DNA from 3 places in the Pseudoalteromonas sp. PS1M3 genome. Region 3 is predicted to be linked to each of the others. Evidence: predicted binding sites of a transcription regulator. Region 3 holds the regulator's gene; each other region holds the start of a gene.
What was found. The regulator ArgR, encoded in region 3, controls arginine synthesis, uptake and breakdown. The targets are predictions, from matches to a motif close to ANTGAATANNTATTCANT.
Positions count from the first base shown of each region.

Region 1: a site for ArgR is predicted at 2,175-2,192, ahead of gltB (glutamate synthase large subunit). Genes of this name have one in related genera too.
Region 2: a site for ArgR is predicted at 3,750-3,767, ahead of argC (N-acetyl-gamma-glutamyl-phosphate reductase). Genes of this name have one in related genera too.

Region 1 covers NZ_AP022624.1:2,074,748-2,080,786, forward strand. Annotated here, with positions in the region: gene gltB (glutamate synthase large subunit) at 1-2,073, opposite strand, end outside; gene PS1M3_RS09485 (efflux RND transporter periplasmic adaptor subunit) at 2,950-4,203, shown strand; gene PS1M3_RS09490 (ABC transporter ATP-binding protein) at 4,240-4,950, shown strand; gene PS1M3_RS09495 (ABC transporter permease) at 4,954-6,039, shown strand, end outside.
Region 2 covers NZ_AP022624.1:740,172-746,210, forward strand. Annotated here, with positions in the region: gene PS1M3_RS03460 (EAL domain-containing protein) at 1-589, opposite strand, end outside; gene panP (pyridoxal-dependent aspartate 1-decarboxylase PanP) at 866-2,494, shown strand; gene argE (acetylornithine deacetylase) at 2,548-3,693, opposite strand; gene argC (N-acetyl-gamma-glutamyl-phosphate reductase) at 3,915-4,925, shown strand; gene argB (acetylglutamate kinase) at 4,925-5,692, shown strand; gene PS1M3_RS03485 (ornithine carbamoyltransferase) at 5,700-6,039, shown strand, end outside.
Region 3 covers NZ_AP022624.1:3,111,055-3,117,093, reverse strand. Annotated here, with positions in the region: gene PS1M3_RS14565 (Fe(3+) ABC transporter substrate-binding protein) at 1-166, shown strand, start outside; gene PS1M3_RS14560 (iron ABC transporter permease) at 166-1,797, shown strand; gene PS1M3_RS14555 (ABC transporter ATP-binding protein) at 1,798-2,847, shown strand; gene PS1M3_RS14550 (Dyp-type peroxidase) at 2,894-3,793, shown strand; gene argR (transcriptional regulator ArgR) at 3,790-4,257, opposite strand; gene mdh (malate dehydrogenase) at 4,482-5,414, shown strand; gene ispB (octaprenyl diphosphate synthase) at 5,510-6,039, opposite strand, start outside.

The sequences.
Region 1 (6,039 bases), 1.0 Mb from region 3:
ATCGATGATTTTACTGTCGCTCATCGCGACTAACGATTCATACGCTAGGTATGGGTAAATAGCTGTTGCGCCAAAACCAAGTAACACTGCAAATTGATGAGGGTCTCTTACGCTACCCGTTTCGATAATAATGTTTGATTCACAACGTAAATTGTTATCAACCAAACACTTTTGCACTGCACCTACAGCCATAGCCGCAGGGATAGGTAGGTTTACATCGTCAAAATTACGGTCAGTTAAAATAAGCATGATAGAGCCAGCAGCTGCTTTCTCTTTTGCTTTATCGCAAATGCGTTTAACTGCGTTTTCTAAGCCTTCTTCAACAGTGTAAGTAATATCAATTTTACAATAGCTGTAATGCGCTTCATCTGCATTTAGTAGCTGCTGCATGTCTGCATACATTAAAATAGGTGTATCGAACTGTAAGCGCTTAGCGTGCCCTGTTGTTTCGTTAAACACATTTTGTTCGCTACCAATACACGTAGCCAAAGACATAACATGGTTTTCGCGAAGAGGATCAATTGGCGGGTTAGTGACTTGTGCAAACTTTTGACGGAAATAATCGTATAGTGAACGATGCCCTTCGCTTAACACAGCAAACGGAGTGTCATCACCCATTGAGCCTGTTGCTTCTTGCCCGTTTTCACCCATTACACGAATAACGCTATCCAACTCTTCATTGGTATAACCAAACATTTTTTGATATTTAGCTAACGTTTCATCGTCAAATGAACGATTGCCTGCATCTTGCTCTTTTAATTCTTCAAAAGGAGTCAAGCGCTTAACATTTTCTTCAAGCCACGACTTATAAGGATGGCGAGATTTTAAATCTTGATCTATTTCATCTGAATGCCAAATTTTCCCCAATTTGGTATCAATTACTAAAAGCTCACCCGGGCCCACTCGGCCTTTTTCAACCACTTCATCGGCGGTGTAATCCCAAATACCGACTTCAGAAGCAAGGGTTATAAAACCATCTTGTGTGATTACATAACGCGCAGGACGAAGACCATTTCGGTCTAAGTTACAGGCTGCAAAACGGCCATCTGACATAACAATCCCCGCAGGACCGTCCCATGGCTCCATGTGCATGGAGTTAAAGTCATAAAATGCACGTAAATCGTCATCCATAGCGCGGTTTTTTTGCCATGCAGGCGGCACCAGCATGCGCATAGCACGGAATAAATCCATGCCACCGGCTAAAAATAGTTCTAGCATGTTATCAAGGCTTGACGAATCTGAGCCTGTTTCATTAACAAACGGCGCTGCGCTTTGTAAATCTGGAATAAGTGGAGACGAAAATTTATACGAGCGAGCACGAGCCCACTGACGGTTACCCTCAATGGTGTTAATTTCACCATTGTGCGCTAAATAGCGGAAAGGTTGAGCAAGTGGCCAACGAGGCTGTGTGTTTGTTGAAAAGCGCTGATGAAAAACACAAATTGCGCTGGTCATACGAATGTCAGCTAAGTCTAAATAAAAATTAGGTAAATCTGCAGGCATCATAAGGCCTTTATAGATAGTCACTAATCCAGATAAACTTGCAATGTAAAATGATTCATCGTCTGCTAAACGTTTTTCAGCACGACGGCGCGCTACGTATAAGCGACGTTCTAAATCTTTTGAACGCCAACCTTCAGGTGCGCTTACAAAAATTTGCTCAAAGCCCGGTAATTGCTGCACAGCAATTGGACCTAGCATTGATGGGTCGGTAGGCACTTCGCGCCAGCCTAAAATATTTAGCGTTTCTTTTTCTAATTCTTCGCTCAGAATTTCCTTTGCAGCTTGTGCTAAAACAGGATCTGAATTTAAAAAGATCATGCCTACTGCATAGTTTTTACCAAGGTGCCAATTATGCTCACTTGCAATAGCACGGAAAAAACTATCTGGTTTTTGCAAAAGCAAACCACAGCCATCGCCTGTTTTACCATCAGCAGAAATACCGCCCCGGTGTTGCATACGATCCAACCCAGTAATAGCAGTACGAATAAGCCGGTGACTAGCCTGACCATTAACTTGGGCAATTAAGCCAAAGCCACAATTTTCTTTCTCTAATTTCGAGTCGTATAACATAGACCCCTCCCCTTGCTTCACTGTTAGCGTTAATGAACTGCTCGACGATTTGCTAACAGCCGGTCAAAACTAGCCTCTATATCAAATAGAGTCAACAGTAATTTGAATACATATTCACATTCTTGAATATTTCTCACTTCATAGCAAGATTTCTTTTTTATCATTTTTATTAACATTTAGCGGTATTTTCACCGTTATTTTTTCATGACACTGGTGTCAAGTTTAACATTTTGTAAAAACACCTCCAACTTAAAAAGCAGTTTACGTAAACGTAAGCTTAGATATTAGTGAATAAATATTCAATTGAAGAGATTCGTAAAATGTTGGGATTATGCAAATAATATTACCCCTTTTCATTAACAAATTATAAAAGGGATAAATAAAGGTAGAATTATGTTCCTTATTCTTCATTCAGCTTAAAAGCTATAATTTAACCACTCATTACTTTGATTAATTATTCGTAAATAGAAAAATAAAACCAGTCAAAGTTTAAATGTCACCCCGCTATTTAATCGCCTGAGTAGCTTAGCTTTAAAATACACTTACACTTTTGAATTCACTGAAGTTGCGACGTTATTGGTTTTCTTGTACCCGCAACGCTGTATTTACTCTTTATATATTGCTTTGTATGTGTCCGGAGCGGACACATAAAGTGTCCACGGACATATTACTTTAATAAATAAATTATTAAGTATAATAATATCAATAGGTTAAATTTTGGCATGCTAATCGTATAGTGTAATTTAGTAATTATTATTTGGAAGAATTATGTTCACTTTAAGCTTATTTTTACTCTCGCCACTAGCCGCTATTTTTGCAGCACTACTTTATGTCATGTTTGAAAAAAATATAAATTCATTTAGTTAAGGTTGAATAATGATTAAAGATACCAGTGCTCAAGACATACAAGTTAAAACACCCGCAAACCATAAAAAACGTTTTCTTTTAATTATCGCTGTGTTGTTACTTGTTATTGCTGCTACTTATGGAGTTATGTCAGGCTCGGATGCAACTAAATCATTTAGCCAAGAAAAGATGCAAATAGCAAAAGTAGAAATTAAAACGCTTATTCGCGATGTAGCCGCAAGTGGAAAAATTGTTGCCGCCAATGCACCACATATCTACAGCCCAGAGAGAGGCTTTGTAAGCTTGCACGTAAAAGCTGGCGATACAGTTACCAAAGGCGACGAGCTTGCTGTACTTCATAGCCCTGAACTTACCAATGAATTAAAACAACAACAATCCGTATTACAACGCTTAGAAGGTGAACTTAAAAGGCAACACCTACAATCAAGAAGAGACACTTTAACCCTTACAAAAACACTCGATATGGCAAGTGTAGAATTAAACGCAGCACAAAGAGAAGATCGTCGCGCAAAACTATCAATTAAAAAGCATTTAATAAGCCAAATAGACCTTGAAAAAGCAATAGACGACTTATCACGTGCACAGCTTACCTATAAACACGCACAGCAAGAGGTGGCACTTGCTAAAGATACACTCGCATTTGAATTGCAAGCAGCTAAAAGTGATGTAGAGCGTCAGCAGTTGATCGTTGATGACTTACATAGAAAAGTGAATGAGCTGTCAATTCGGGCCACAGTGACAGGCATTGTTGGTAATCTGCTTGTGCAACAAAAAGCAGCCGTCACGCAAAGTCAGCCTCTGATGACACTCGTTGATTTAAGTCATTTTGAAGCACAGTTGCAGGTGCCAGAAAGTTACGCAAACGAACTCGGGTTAGGTATGGACGTAGAGCTTAAATTAGGGAACGAAACAATAATGGGAGTGCTCTCGGCTATATCACCCGAAGTTAATAATCGCGAAGTAACCACACGTGTTCGCTTTACAAGCAACAGCAATAACATTCGCCAAAATCAACGTTTAACCGCGCGTATTTTACTCGACAATCGCCAAAATGTGCTGCAGGTAAAGCGAGGCGCTTTTATGCAACAAGGCGGCATTGTTGCATATAAAATAGACGGAAATTTTGCAAGACGTATACCTATATCCGTAGGTGCCACCAGCATTAACGCGGTAGAAATTTTAAGCGGCTTAAATGAAAACGACGAAATAATAATTTCTAGCTACAACCAATTTAACCAAGTAGACACGCTTTTATTAAATTAGAAGCGCTCTCAACCAGCGCCAATTTAAGGAAAAACCATGTTACAAATGAAAAACATAAGTAAAGTATACCAAACTGAAATGGTTCAAACTCACGCATTAAGAGACTTTAATTTAAATGTAAATGAAGGCGAATTTATAGCTGTCACAGGCCCTAGCGGCTCTGGGAAAACTACCTTTTTAAATATTGCCGGTATGTTAGAACCCTTTAGTGAAGGTGATTATATTTTAGATGGTGTAAATGTGGGTAACCTAAACGACAACCAACGTGCCGATTGCCGAAATCAAAAAATTGGTTTTATCTTTCAAGGTTTTAATTTAATACCAGATTTAAACCTCTATGAAAATATTGAAGTACCTCTTCGTTATAGAGGTATTAAAGCAAAAGAACGTAAACGTAGAATAGAGCAATGTTTAGAACAAGTAGGCTTAGCCTCCCGCGCTAAACATTTACCTCAGCAACTTTCTGGCGGCCAGCAACAACGCGTCGCTATAGCCCGCGCACTTGCCGGCGAACCACGTTTTTTACTTGCCGATGAGCCAACCGGTAACTTAGACAGCCTAATGGCTCGCCAAGTGATGGAATTACTTGAGCAAATAAATCGCGATGGCGCCACCATTATAATGGTGACACATGACAGTGAATTAGCCCGCCGCGCACCGCGCAACATTCAAGTAGTTGATGGACAACTTGCTGACTTTACTTTGTACCAAGGTACACAGCCAATAAAAGTCGCACAAGGAGTATAATTCATGCTGGTTCATTATATTGATCTGAGTTGGCGTAGCTTTAAACGCACACCACTCGTAAGCTTTTTAATGGTACTTGCCATCGCAATTGGTATTGGCATCACCATGACTAGTTTGAGTGTGTATCACATGATGTCGGCCGATCCAATCCCGCACAAGAGCAGTCAGCTTTTTAGTGTGCAGTTACAGATAATGGACGATGGAAGCACATGGTGGACGTCAGATAACCAGCCTCTTCAACTAACTTATCAAGATGCTGCAAATCTTTATCAATCTCAAGTAGGTGCTCAACGTTTAAAAATGGTACGAAGTGGTTTTTCTGTTTACATAGACTCTGACAAAGTAAAACCGTTTAGTCAAAGTGCAAGACTTACCACTCCTGAATTTTTTAATATGTTTGACCTCGAATTTTTACATGGTAGCAAGTGGTCACAGCAACAAGAAGACAATGCAGCGCCCGTTGTTGTCATTAGCGAGGAGTTAAACGATAAGTTATTTGCTGGCAAAAATTCAGTGGGTCAGGTTATTTACCTTGACGATGCTAGTTACGAAGTGATTGGCGTTACAAAAAACTGGCCACTAACCATCAAATATTACGACTTAAACAATGGTGCGTTTAACCAACCCGAACAACTTTTTATGCCATTTAGCATTCTTGAGGCAAAGCAACTTGGTAATTGGGGAAATACTAATGGTTGGAAGCATGAAGATGTTCGAAGTTTTACTGCCAAATTACAGTCAGAAATGGTTTGGATTCAATTCTGGGTTGAGTTAACAACCGAGCAACAAAAAAATGATTACGAAAATTACTTATTAGCTTATATGCAAGAGCAGCAAAAGCTCGGTCGATTTAATCGTAAAGAGCTCGCTTTTGGGCTTCGAGATGTTAACCAATGGATGGCTTACAATAATGTGGTTAGTGAAGATAACAAAATTTTAGTGGCTCTGAGTTTTATGTTTTTGGCTGTGTGTTTGGCTAATATACTTGGCTTATTACTTGCCAAATTTTTACGTCGAGCGCCAGAGGTTGGAGTACGTCGTGCTCTTGGTGCTAATAAACGGCAGATTTTTATGCAACATATCATTGAA
Region 2 (6,039 bases), 1.2 Mb from region 3:
TAGCTGCTGCTTTGGAGACGCTTTCGCTTAGCTTTTGGTTAAGATCAAGAATCGTTATATCAGCGCCAGTAAGGTAAGTTTTACCAGTTTTATCGTCAACAAAAGGGATAAATATAGTTTTAAAGTGTCCCCATTGATCGGCCGACACTTCAAATACCGGCTCAGTGGAGTAAAAAGCGCTTATGTTGAGATCAGTTGCTTCTGGGTATATATCTAAATATTGCGTTATTTTGCCATTGTTCATATCGTCTTGCGTATAGCTTGATGCAGTAAAGTATACGCGGTTGTTTTTTAATATCATTGCATATACATATGCCACATCAAGCGCTTGTGCAAACTCAGAAAGTTGCCTGCTTTTGACTTCATAGTCAAAAAAATTAATTTGACCGTTTTGATTCATGGTATTTAGGTAGTCATCACCGAGTATATGCTTAACACTGGCTGCGGCATTAAGAAGGCGCGCATCAACAGATTCCATAATTTCAGCGCGGGTTGTGTGGTAGGTGTAGTAAATATAGACCACTAAGCTGACTAAAAATAAAGCAAAACCAGCCACTAACCAGCTCACTTTCACTCTTCCCTTAAGCATTGCCTGTCCCTTTTTTGTTGTTTTAATGATTATACTTAAAATACAAAATTGCCCAATAAATAATTAGTATTTATTAGATTAAATAAAATTTTAATTAAATTAACACTTTTTTGTCATGCGTGGTGTTGCTTTTAAGGCTTTTAACGAGACATTTTACTTATATTGCAGTACAGTTAGAGCAATTATTTAGAAACACTATTGCTTAACTTACCGCCATATTTGGGCGTTTTTACTAGTTAAACAGGTGTTTTAGCAACACACACACTAGGTATTAAGATGGATCAAAAGCGTTGTGCCGTCGCCTCTAAAGAAAGCCTCAAGCGTATATTTACTGTACCTGAAGCGCCTGACTCAACTTTAAGCAAAATTGAGCTTGAAATATCGAGTAATTTAGCAGGTTTTTTAAACGAAAATATAGCGGCAATCGAAAAACCATTACATGAAATTGAAAAAGACTTTCAAGCTGCGGTGATCCCAGAAAACCCAACGTTTGTATCTGCTTATGCTCAAGACATAATGGAGCAACTTGTTGCTCATTCTGTGCATACGGCTGCACCAAGTTTTATTGGTCATATGACATCAGCTTTACCGCATTTTTTACTGCCACTTTCAAAGTTGATGGTGGGACTAAATCAAAATCTAGTAAAAATTGAGACATCTAAGGCGTTTACCCCCCTTGAGCGACAGGTGTTAGGTATGATGCATCATTTAGCCTATGGCCAAAACGATGCGTTTTACTCTAAATGGATGCACAGCGCTAAAACGTCATTAGGTGCATTTTGCTCTGGTGGTACGGTTGCAAACATTACTGCGCTTTGGATTGCTCGAAATCGTTTGTTAAAAGCCGATGGTGAATTTACCGGTATTGCATCGCAAGGAATTGTGGCAGGTATGCTGCACTATGGATACAGAGGTCTTGCGGTATTAATTTCAGAACGTGGTCATTATTCATTAGGTAAATCGGTTGATTTATTAGGGATAGGGCGCGACAACTTAGTTGGTATTAAAACAACTGATGACAACAAGGTCGATGTAAATGCCATGCGAGACAAAGCCCGCGAGCTTGAGTCTAAAGGCATTAAAGTAATGGCAATTATTGGTGTTGCAGGCACAACCGAAACCGGCAATATTGATCCCCTCAACGAAATGGCTGATTTAGCGCAAGAGATTAACTGTCATTTTCATGTTGATGCTGCTTGGGGTGGGGCAACGTTATTATCTAATACTTATCGTCCTCTGCTCAATGGTATTGAGCGAGCAGACTCAATAACAATTGATGCCCACAAACAAATGTATGTCCCGATGGGTGCAGGTTTAGTGCTGTTTAAAGATCCCGCTGCAACCGATGCAATAGAGCATCATGCTGAGTATATATTGCGTAAGGGCTCTAAAGATTTAGGTAGCCACACACTAGAGGGTAGCCGCCCTGGTATGGCTATGTTAGTGCATGCTTGCTTACGTGTTATTGGCCGTAAAGGCTATGAAATGCTAATCGATCGAAGTATAAAAAAGGCAAAGTATTTTGCTGATTTAATCAAGGCAGACGAAGATTTTGAACTTATTTCAGAGCCTGAGCTATGTTTGCTTACTTATCGCTATGTGCCTAAGCAAATAAAACAAGCGATTGCTGAGGCTGATGAAAAAACACGGATTGATATTTTTGCTTCACTAAATCGTTTTACAGCCAGTATGCAAAAACGCCAGCGTGAGTCTGGACGCTCGTTTGTATCGCGTACTCGTTTGACCCCAGCTCAATACGATAATCAACCTACGGTTGTGTTTAGGGTTGTACTGGCTAACCCGCTTACCTCGGGTGTGATTTTAAAAGAGATATTAGCTGAGCAAAAAGAGCTTGCTAAAACAGACCCAGTATTTAAAAAGTATTTAAGCAAATACATGAAATAGTAAATTTAGCATTTATAAAAAAGACGCTGTTAAGCGTCTTTTTTATTGCTTAGCTAAAAGCAACAGGCTTTTATAATATTGCTAATGATGTGCTGTGAAGGCTTTATTTTTTCCATTGCTAAAAATTCGTCAGGTTGATGCGCCTGATTAATAGAACCTGGTCCCATAACTATGGTTTCACAACCCAGTTGCTGAATAAAAGGTGCTTCTGTGCAGTAATTAACAGCAATGGCTTTTTGGCCCGCTATCTTTTCCGCAAGTTGAACTAGCGCGCTGTCGGTTCTGCCAGTAAATGCTGGTATTGGGTCATGTAGGTCAATAACACTTACTGAGTTTGGGTATTGCTCGTTTATGTCTTTTGTTGCATCTAGCAGCAGTGCTTGTAGCTCTTGTACGCTCAACCCTGGCAATGGGCGCATATCAATATGCATTTCACAACACCCACATATTCTATTTGCGTTGTCACCACCATGAATATTACCAAAATTTAAAGTAGGATAAGGTATTTCAAAGTGGCTTAGTGAATACTTATTCTTTAACTGCTCTTTTAAGATCAGTAATTTTGAAGTCACTTTATGCATAACTTCAATGGCGTTAAGACCACGTTCGGGATCGGAGCTATGGCCAGAACGACCGACAACTCTTATTGCAGTACTCATATGCCCTTTGTGTGTAAATACTGGTGTCATATCAGTGGGTTCGCCAATAATACAGCGTGCCGGCTTTAAGTTAGGATGTTTGCAAATTTGCTGTGCGCCTGCCATGGTGGTTTCTTCATCTGCAGTGGCAAGTATTAAAATTGGCTGTGTTTGTTGTTTTTCATCTAGTTCGCTTATAGCTTGTAATACGAAAGCAAAAAATCCTTTCATATCAATACTACCTAGCCCATACAGTTTGTTGTCGAGTTCTGTTAATTTAAACGGATCATGATTCCAGCGGCTGTCATCAAACGGCACTGTGTCGGTATGCCCAGCAAGCATTAAACCACCATCCCCGACGCCACGTTTAGCTAATAAGTTATAACGCCCTTTTTTACCTTCCAGTTCTATTATTTCAAAAGTAAAACCGAGCGTTTCACACCAGATGGCAAGTAACTCGATAACGCTTTTATTACTCATGCATTCGCTGTCTTCAATTGCACTGATAGACGGGGCTGCAATTAATTGCTGGTACATAGAAATAAACGAAGGCAAAGACATAAAAAATTCCAAAATAACTATTCAATTTAATTGCATAACAATATAAAAGTATTTATGATGAATATCAATTCACTTTTTAAGCATAAATATATTAAGTAACACAATGATGATAATGCGACGATAATCAAAATTCATTAACAAAAAAGACTTACTTAGCACCTAAGCTAGTGTAAGCGAACACACAAATAAGTAGTAATAGATTTTAAGATAATGAGTAAATAATGAATGTAGCGATTATTGGCGCAAGCGGATACAGCGGCGCAGAACTAGCAAGCCTTGTGGCTAAACACCCAAATTTAAAACTGTCAGGTAGCTATGTATCTGAAGGAAGCCTAGATAAACACAAATTACTGAGTGATTTATATCCAGAGCACCTAGGTTTGCTTGATACTCCTTTACTTCCTCTTACAAAGTCAGCGTTCGACGACATTAATGCGAATGCAGATTACGTATGCCTGTGTACCGACCATAAAGTAAGTGTAGATTTAGCCCCGCAATTTTTAGCGATGGGCAAAAAGGTGTTTGACCTATCGGGTGGTTATCGCCTTGCAAGCAATGATGATTACGTTACTTATTACGGCTTTGAACATAAGCACCCTGAGTTATTAAATGAATCGGCCTATGGTTTAGCTGAATGGAATAGCAACGACATTGCAAATGCAAATTTAGTGGCTGTTGCCGGCTGTTATCCTACTGCAGCGCTGAATGCGTTAAAGCCACTACAGCAAGCAGGTTTGTTAAGCGACGACAAAATTATTATTAATGCAGTGTCGGGGGTAACTGGTGCAGGGCGTAAAGCCAGTGTAGGTACTCACTTTTGTGAAGTGTCGCTAGCGCCATATGGTTTATTTAATCATCGCCACGGACCAGAAATAGAGCAACACCTTGGTCACCAGGTTTTATTTACACCTCATTTAGGGAACTTTGCTCGCGGTATTTTAGAAACCATTTACGTGCAACTAAAACCTAATGTTACAAGTGAGCAAGTGGCTAAGGCCTACAGCGTGCTTGAAAACGAGCCTTTAATCCGCTTGTTAGGTAGTAAGATCCCGTCAATTAAGGGAGTTGCAAAGCAGCCTTATGTTGATATTGGTTGGCAGCAGCAAGGCTCTCAGCTCATTGTTATGGCAGCCATTGATAATTTACTAAAAGGTGCTGCAGGGCAAGCTCTGCAGTGTATTAATTTATCAATGAATTTAGACCACACCACAGGCTTAAAAGGAGCGTTTTAATGGCTAAAAAAACGTGGGTTATTAAGCTTGGCGGCGCTGTACTTAACACTGAAAACGCAGCTCGTGCGTTATTTGATGTGTTGTCTAATCAGCCAAGTCATAACTTTGTAATTGTGCATGGTGGCGGGGCATTAGTCGATACATGGTTAAAAGAAGCCGGTTTTGTTAGCGCTAAGCATCAAGGTTTACGTATTAGCCCTGCAGAACAAATGCCCCACATAGTTGGTGCACTTGCAGGTTGTGCAAACAAGCAGTTAATGGCTCAAGCTATTGCTTCTGGCCATAAACCTGTTGGGTTAAGCCTTTACGAAGCAGGCGTAACGGCATCGCAAAAGCTCAAAGCATTGTGCCTAGTAGGAAAGTGCGAAAGTAACAACGACTCTATTATTAACGATTTACTAAACGTCGGGCGCTTACCAATTGTTAGCTCTATAGGTTTTGACGAGCAAGGGCTTTGGTACAACGTTAATGCAGACGAGGCAGCGGCAGCTATCGCCAATAATTTAAATGCAGAACTTATTTTTATGACTGATGTAGAGGCCGTGCTTGACGCTAATAAGCAGCCATTACATCAATTAGATACAAAACACATTGAGACTTTAATTGCAGAGGGAGTAATTGTGGGCGGGATGGAGGTCAAAGTTAAGACCAGTCTTCACGCTGCCCTACACTTACGACGCGGTGTGTATATTTCCAGCTGGCAAAAGCCAGAAAATTTAACTGCTTTGCTGCAAGGCGAGCATGTCGGAACAAAGATTACACCATAGGGTTACCATGTTAGAGAATTTTTTAACGGGTCTAGAATTAGACCAACAAGGCGCACTTAATTTATTAAAGCTGGCGCGTGATTTAAAGGCAAAGCCAGAAAAATACAGTCAAGTACTAGCGGGCAAGTCAGTTGTTACACTATTTGAAAAGCAAAGCTTACGTACACGTTTATCGTTTGATATTGGTATTAACCGTTTAGGTGGTCACGCTGTATATTTAGACCAGCAAAATGGCGCTATGGGCGCACGTGAATCAGTAAAAGATTTTGCACTAAATATTTCAACGTGGGCTGACGGTATTGTAGCGCGTGTAAACCAGCACAGCACGTTAACCATATTAGGTGAGT
Region 3 (6,039 bases):
GTATGCATCGCTTAATATGGAATACCCAGTTAAGCCTGGTGTGCAATTATCCAGTTTGGTTGCATCATGGGGCAGCTTTAAAGAAGATAGCTTGCCACTTGATGAGATCAGTAAATATCGTCCGTTAGCGCTTAAGTTAATTGATGAGGTGAAGTTCGATCTTTAATGACTTATAAATTTAAGCTGTCTAAATGGCAGCTATTCGCGTGGTCGACAGGTTTAGTTTTGTCGGCCCCGTTGTTCTTCCTTCTTTTTGAATCGCTACAAGGCAACTCAGAGGTTTTTACTCACCTTTGGGACACTGTGCTTTGGGATTACATTTCTAATACTGTACTACTTATATTGGGTGTGTGTGCACTCAGTAGTGTTATCGCGTTGCCACTTGGTTGGCTAACTGCTTATTGTAACTTTCCCGGTAAAAAACATTTTGAATGGGCGCTCATGCTGCCCCTTGCTATGCCTACTTACATTATTGCCTACGTGTATACTGATTTACTTGATTACGCAGGACCCGTGCAAATAACTCTAAGGGAGTGGTTTGGCTGGCAATCTCCCAGTGACTATTGGTTTTTTGATATACGTACCCTGCCGGGCGCAATAGTCATGATTGCCTTGGTGCTTTACCCATACTTATTTTTAATTTTTAAAACGGCTTTGAGAGAGCAGTCTTTTAAATTGGTACAGGCAAGTCAATTAATGGGACTTTCCCCAACTAAAAGTTTTTTTAAAGTGAGTCTTGTATTATCTCGTGGTTCTATTGTTGCGGCCCTTGCGCTTATTAGTATGGAAACAATGGCCGATTTTGCAACAGTAAGTTATTTTGCTGTTAGCACGCTCACAACCGCGGTATACGATACATGGTTTGGTTATTACTCCTTGACTGCTGCTGCAAAAATATCAGGTGTCATGCTGTTACTTCTATTTTTAGCGCTTATGGCAGAGCGCTTTAGTCGTCGTAATCAAGCTGTATTTGAACGCCAATCGGGCGTAAATAGTGAAGCACTTTATATTTTAAAGGGAAAGTCGGCTTGGTTAGCAACGGCATTTTGTGGCACGGTTTTACTTGTATCTTTTGTGATCCCGATTGCAGTACTACTTAATTACGCCATTACCTACTTTGAAAAAGCATGGAGTGCTGAGTTTTTTAATTATGCGTGGCAAAGCCTAAAAGTGGCAGGCGTTGTGAGCGTAATAACAATTGCATTAGGTGTTTTTGTTGTTTTTTATCAGCGTATAGCAACACAGTCTTACCCTCTCGTTCCTGGGCGACTAGCGAGTACGGGCTATGCACTGCCTGGCACCGTATTAGCAATTGCCGTTTTATTACCTTTAACACTGTTAGAAAGTAGTATTAATAATGTATTAGAGCCTTATAATTTAGACATAGGTCTGTTACTAACAGGCAGTGTGTTTACTATTGTGATTGCTTATGTCGTTCGGTTTTATGCCATTGCTCACGGAGCGATAGAGTCGAGCTTTGTGCGTATTAGTCCATCACTTGATATGGCAAGCCAGTCTATGGGTAAAAGCCAAGGCCAAACATTGCGTTTAGTGCACCTACCTTTATTAAGAAGAGGCTTACTGACAGCTGCCTTACTCGTTTTTATTGAATGCATGAAAGAACTTCCTGCTGCGTTATTACTCAGACCATTTAACTTTGAAAGTCTAGCAACGCATGTTTTTCAGTACGTGAGTGATGAGCAGTTAGAGCTGGCTTCTATATCTGCTTTATCTATTGTTATTGTTGGATTTATCCCCTTGTATTTTATTAATCGTTCTATGGAGCAACACACTTAAATGAGTAGTTTAATTTTGCAAGGTGTCAGCTATCACTATAACGGTACAAAGGTGATCGAAAACTTAGACTTAACCGTGGGTAAAGATGAGATTGTATGCTTGCTTGGTGCCAGTGGCTGCGGTAAAACCACCACATTAAAAGCCATTGCAGGCTTAGTTGAGGCCAAGCACGGAAGTGTATTTATAGATGGCAAGCTGGTAAGTGATGGGTCAACATTTATTGCACCAGAGCACCGAAATATAGGTATGATGTTTCAAGATTACGCGTTGTTTCCTCATCTAAGCGTAGCAAATAACATTGCGTTTGGGTTAGGTAAAATGAGCCAATCCGAAAAACAACAGCGTGTGGATGAAATGCTTCAGTTAGTGCATTTGTCTGGTTGCGCAGATAGATTTCCTCACCAGCTTTCTGGTGGGCAGCAGCAACGCGTTGCGATTGCCCGTGCGTTGGCTTATAAACCAAGTTTACTACTTCTTGATGAGCCGTTTTCAAATATAGATACCCAAGTTCGTTTTGAATTAATTGCAGATATTCGCCGTATTATTAAGGCGCAACAAGTATCAGCGGTATTTGTTACCCATTCAAAAGAAGAAGCTTTTGCTTTTTCTGACACGCTTGCCATTATGGACCGCGGTAGTATTGCTCAACAAGGCACGCCAGAGCAGCTTTTTGCTGCTCCTAGGTCAAAGGTGGTTGCAGAGTTTCTAGGTCAAGGCATATACTTATCCGCAGAAGCATTAACGGCAACTGAATATAAAACACCTTTTGGCACCGTTGAGTCAGATACGCAAACGAGCCACCATCCATGTAGTGGTGAGTTATATGTGCGACCTCACCAAATTGAACTTGTGCAAGAGTGTCAAAGTGACAAACTCAGTAAACGGGCTACAATATTAAGTCGTCGCTTTATTGGCTCTGCGTATGTTTATAAAGTTGTTATAGCCGAACAAACGCTTGAAGTTGAAGCGCAATATGGCCAATCATTTGAAATCAATGAGCAGGTTATAATAAAAATAAAACCCCACACAGTGAATTTTTTTGAATCATAGTTAATGTGATTCACTGTGTACATATCTGTAAAACTGAGGAATAACAATGGCGCAAGCGCAATCTGGGATTTGTGCTGAAGCAAACCTGCATGGTTTGCATTTATTTTTTAATGTGTTTGATGGTCAAGACGAATCATTGCGCGCTAAATTAAAACAAGTAAGCGCAATTGAAGAAGAGTTTAATGATCAGTTTTCAGAGTCGATGTTGTCGTGCGTTGTTGCCATTGGCGCCCAATATTGGCCTCATATTCTTCCTGAGTATATTCCTAGTGAGCTGCAAAGCTTTCCTAATATAAATCATGCAGAGCACCAAATGAGTGTTCAGCCGTGCGACTTGTTTGTGCAGGTACGTTCAGACAGAGAAGATGTAAACCACTTATTTGCATTGCAAGTTTTAAAGCTTTTTGCACCTGATGTTGAGCTGGTGGAGCAAATCCGTAACTTTCGTTTTTTAGATGGCCGAGATTTTAATGGTTTTATTTATGGTGGTGATATGCCACACGGAAGAAAAAAGCGTTCAACTGCTTTAATTAATAAACCTGGTTGTTTTGAAGATCAGGGAAGTTATATTCATGTTCAGCGCTATAAACACGACTTAACTGTTTGGCAGCACCTATCGCTCAGTGAGCAAGAGCAAATTATGGGCCGTACACGGCTTGATAATACGCTTATAACCCCAGCACTAAATACCAGTCATGCCACGCGTAGTGAGTTAAAAGATGAAGAGGGGCAACCCCTTTTGTTGAATCAAAGCATGCCTTATGGCGATGTTTATGAGCAAGGTATGTTATGCATAAGCTGCGCAAGTACTGGTACTGCATTTGAGGCTGTATTAAATAGCCGTTTAGGGGAGGGGGAGTGTTACGACCATTGGCTTGATTTTACTCAAGCCGATATGGGGTCTGCTTTTTTTGCCCCCTCAGTTGGGTTTTTAAAGCAAATTTAAACCGTATCAAACAAAATACGTACACGTTCAAGTGTGACATCTATTTCAGAAATTTTTGCTGGAGCAATAAATATAGTATCGTCTCCGGCAATAGTACCTAATACACCATCGGCCTTTCCTAACGAGTCAAGTAAGCGGGCAATAAGCTGCGCAGCGCCTGGGCTGGTGCGAATAATGATCATCATTTCATTATGCATAATATCAATGACTAACTGGCGTAATGGGCTTTTAGCTGTCGGCACTCCCATTTCAGCGGGTAGGCAGTAAACCATTTCTTGCTTAGCGTTGCGGGTACGCACAGCACCAAACTTACTTAACATGCGTGACACTTTACTTTGGCTTATATTGTCAAAGCCTTGCTCTTTAAGTGCATCAACTATTTCGCCCTGAGAGCCAAAGTTTTCTTCTTTTAAAAGTGATTTAAACGCTTTTACCAATGCTTCTTGTTTATCTTGAGGTTGCATAGTCTTTATTCATTATTGTTTTTTATGCTGTAAATACTACACAAAAATGAATAATTATGCAGCAGTTGTTTAGTCAACTTGACAGTTTGATGCGATAAACCACCAAAGTTTACAACTATGGTCGAAAATATCGCAAAATAGGCCCGATAAATTTGTTTTTAGGCGCTAATTTCATTATCTTAAGGGCCACAAGTATTTCCTACCTCAAATGACGGAGAATTCCAATGAAAGTTGCTGTATTAGGTGCTGCAGGCGGTATCGGTCAAGCATTGTCTTTACTATTAAAAACAGGCTTACCAGCTGGTTCTGAATTATCACTTTACGATGTTGCACCAGTTGTACCAGGTGTTGCTGTTGACCTATCACACATCCCAACTGATGTTAAAGTAGCAGGTTTTGGCGCAGACGATTTAAACAAAGCGCTTGACGGTGCTGATATTGTTTTAATCCCAGCGGGTATGCCACGTAAACCAGGTATGGATCGTGCAGATTTATTTAACGTAAATGCCGGTATCATTAAAACACTAGCTGAAGGCATTGTAGCTAGTTGTCCTAAAGCACTTGTGGGTATTATTACTAACCCAGTAAACGGCACAGTACCAATTGTTGCTGAAGTGTTCAAGAAAGCAGGTACATACGATGCAAGCCGTGTATTTGGTATTACTACGCTTGACGTGATTCGTTCAGAAGCATTTGTTGCTGAACTTAAAGGCGTAGACGTTGCTACAGTTAAAGTACCCGTAATTGGTGGTCACTCTGGCACAACTATTCTTCCTCTACTTTCTCAAGTTGAAGGCGTAACTTTCACTGAAGACGAAGTTGCTGCACTTACTCCACGTATCCAAAATGCAGGTACTGAAGTAGTAAATGCTAAAGCAGGTGGTGGTTCAGCTACATTATCAATGGGTGCTGCTGCAGCACGTTTTTGTATGTCTTTAGTTAAAGGCCTACAAGGTGAAGATGTTGTAGATTACGCATACGTTGCTGTTGAAGATGGGGATGCAGAGTATTTTGCACACCCAGTACGTTTAGGTAAAAACGGCGTTGAAGAAATTCTTTCTTACGGCGAGCTAAGCGCGTTTGAAGAAAAAGCGAAGAACGATATGCTTGAAACACTGAAAAAAGACATCAAAGAAGGTGTTGATTTCATGGCGTAATAGCCAGAATGAGCATTAAAAAAGCCTGCATTTGCAGGCTTTTTTGTTGCTCGAATGTTATTTACTCTTAATGTTGAATAAGAGGCTCGTTAAGGCTAGTGATCACGGTCAACGGCTATACGGGCTAAGCTTACCAATGCGTGCTTGTATTCAGATTCTGGTAGAAAATCTAAGCAAGCAATTGCTTTATCGGCTTCAAGCTCTGCTTTTTGCATTGTAAACTCAAGCGCATTGGTTTGTTTTAACGTAGATAAAATCTCTTCTAAATGTTCCATACCATTACTGTGCTCAATGGCATCACGAATTAACTGTGTTTGATGCGCATTACCGTGTTGCATTGCATATATAAGTGGTAGGGTAGGCTTACCTTCGGCTAGATCATCGCCTATATTTTTACCTAGCTGGTCTGCATCGGCGTTATAATCAAGCACATCGTCAACAAGTTGAAATGCCGTACCTAAGTGCATACCGTATAAGTTTAATGCATTGAGCGTGGCTTCATCATTGTTGGTAATAATAGCAGCAAGCCCGGTAGCAGCTTCAAACAGCTTAGCCGTTTTGGAGTAAATAACTTGCATGTAGCTGGCTTCGGTTGTGTCTGGATCGTTGCAATTCATAAGTTGCA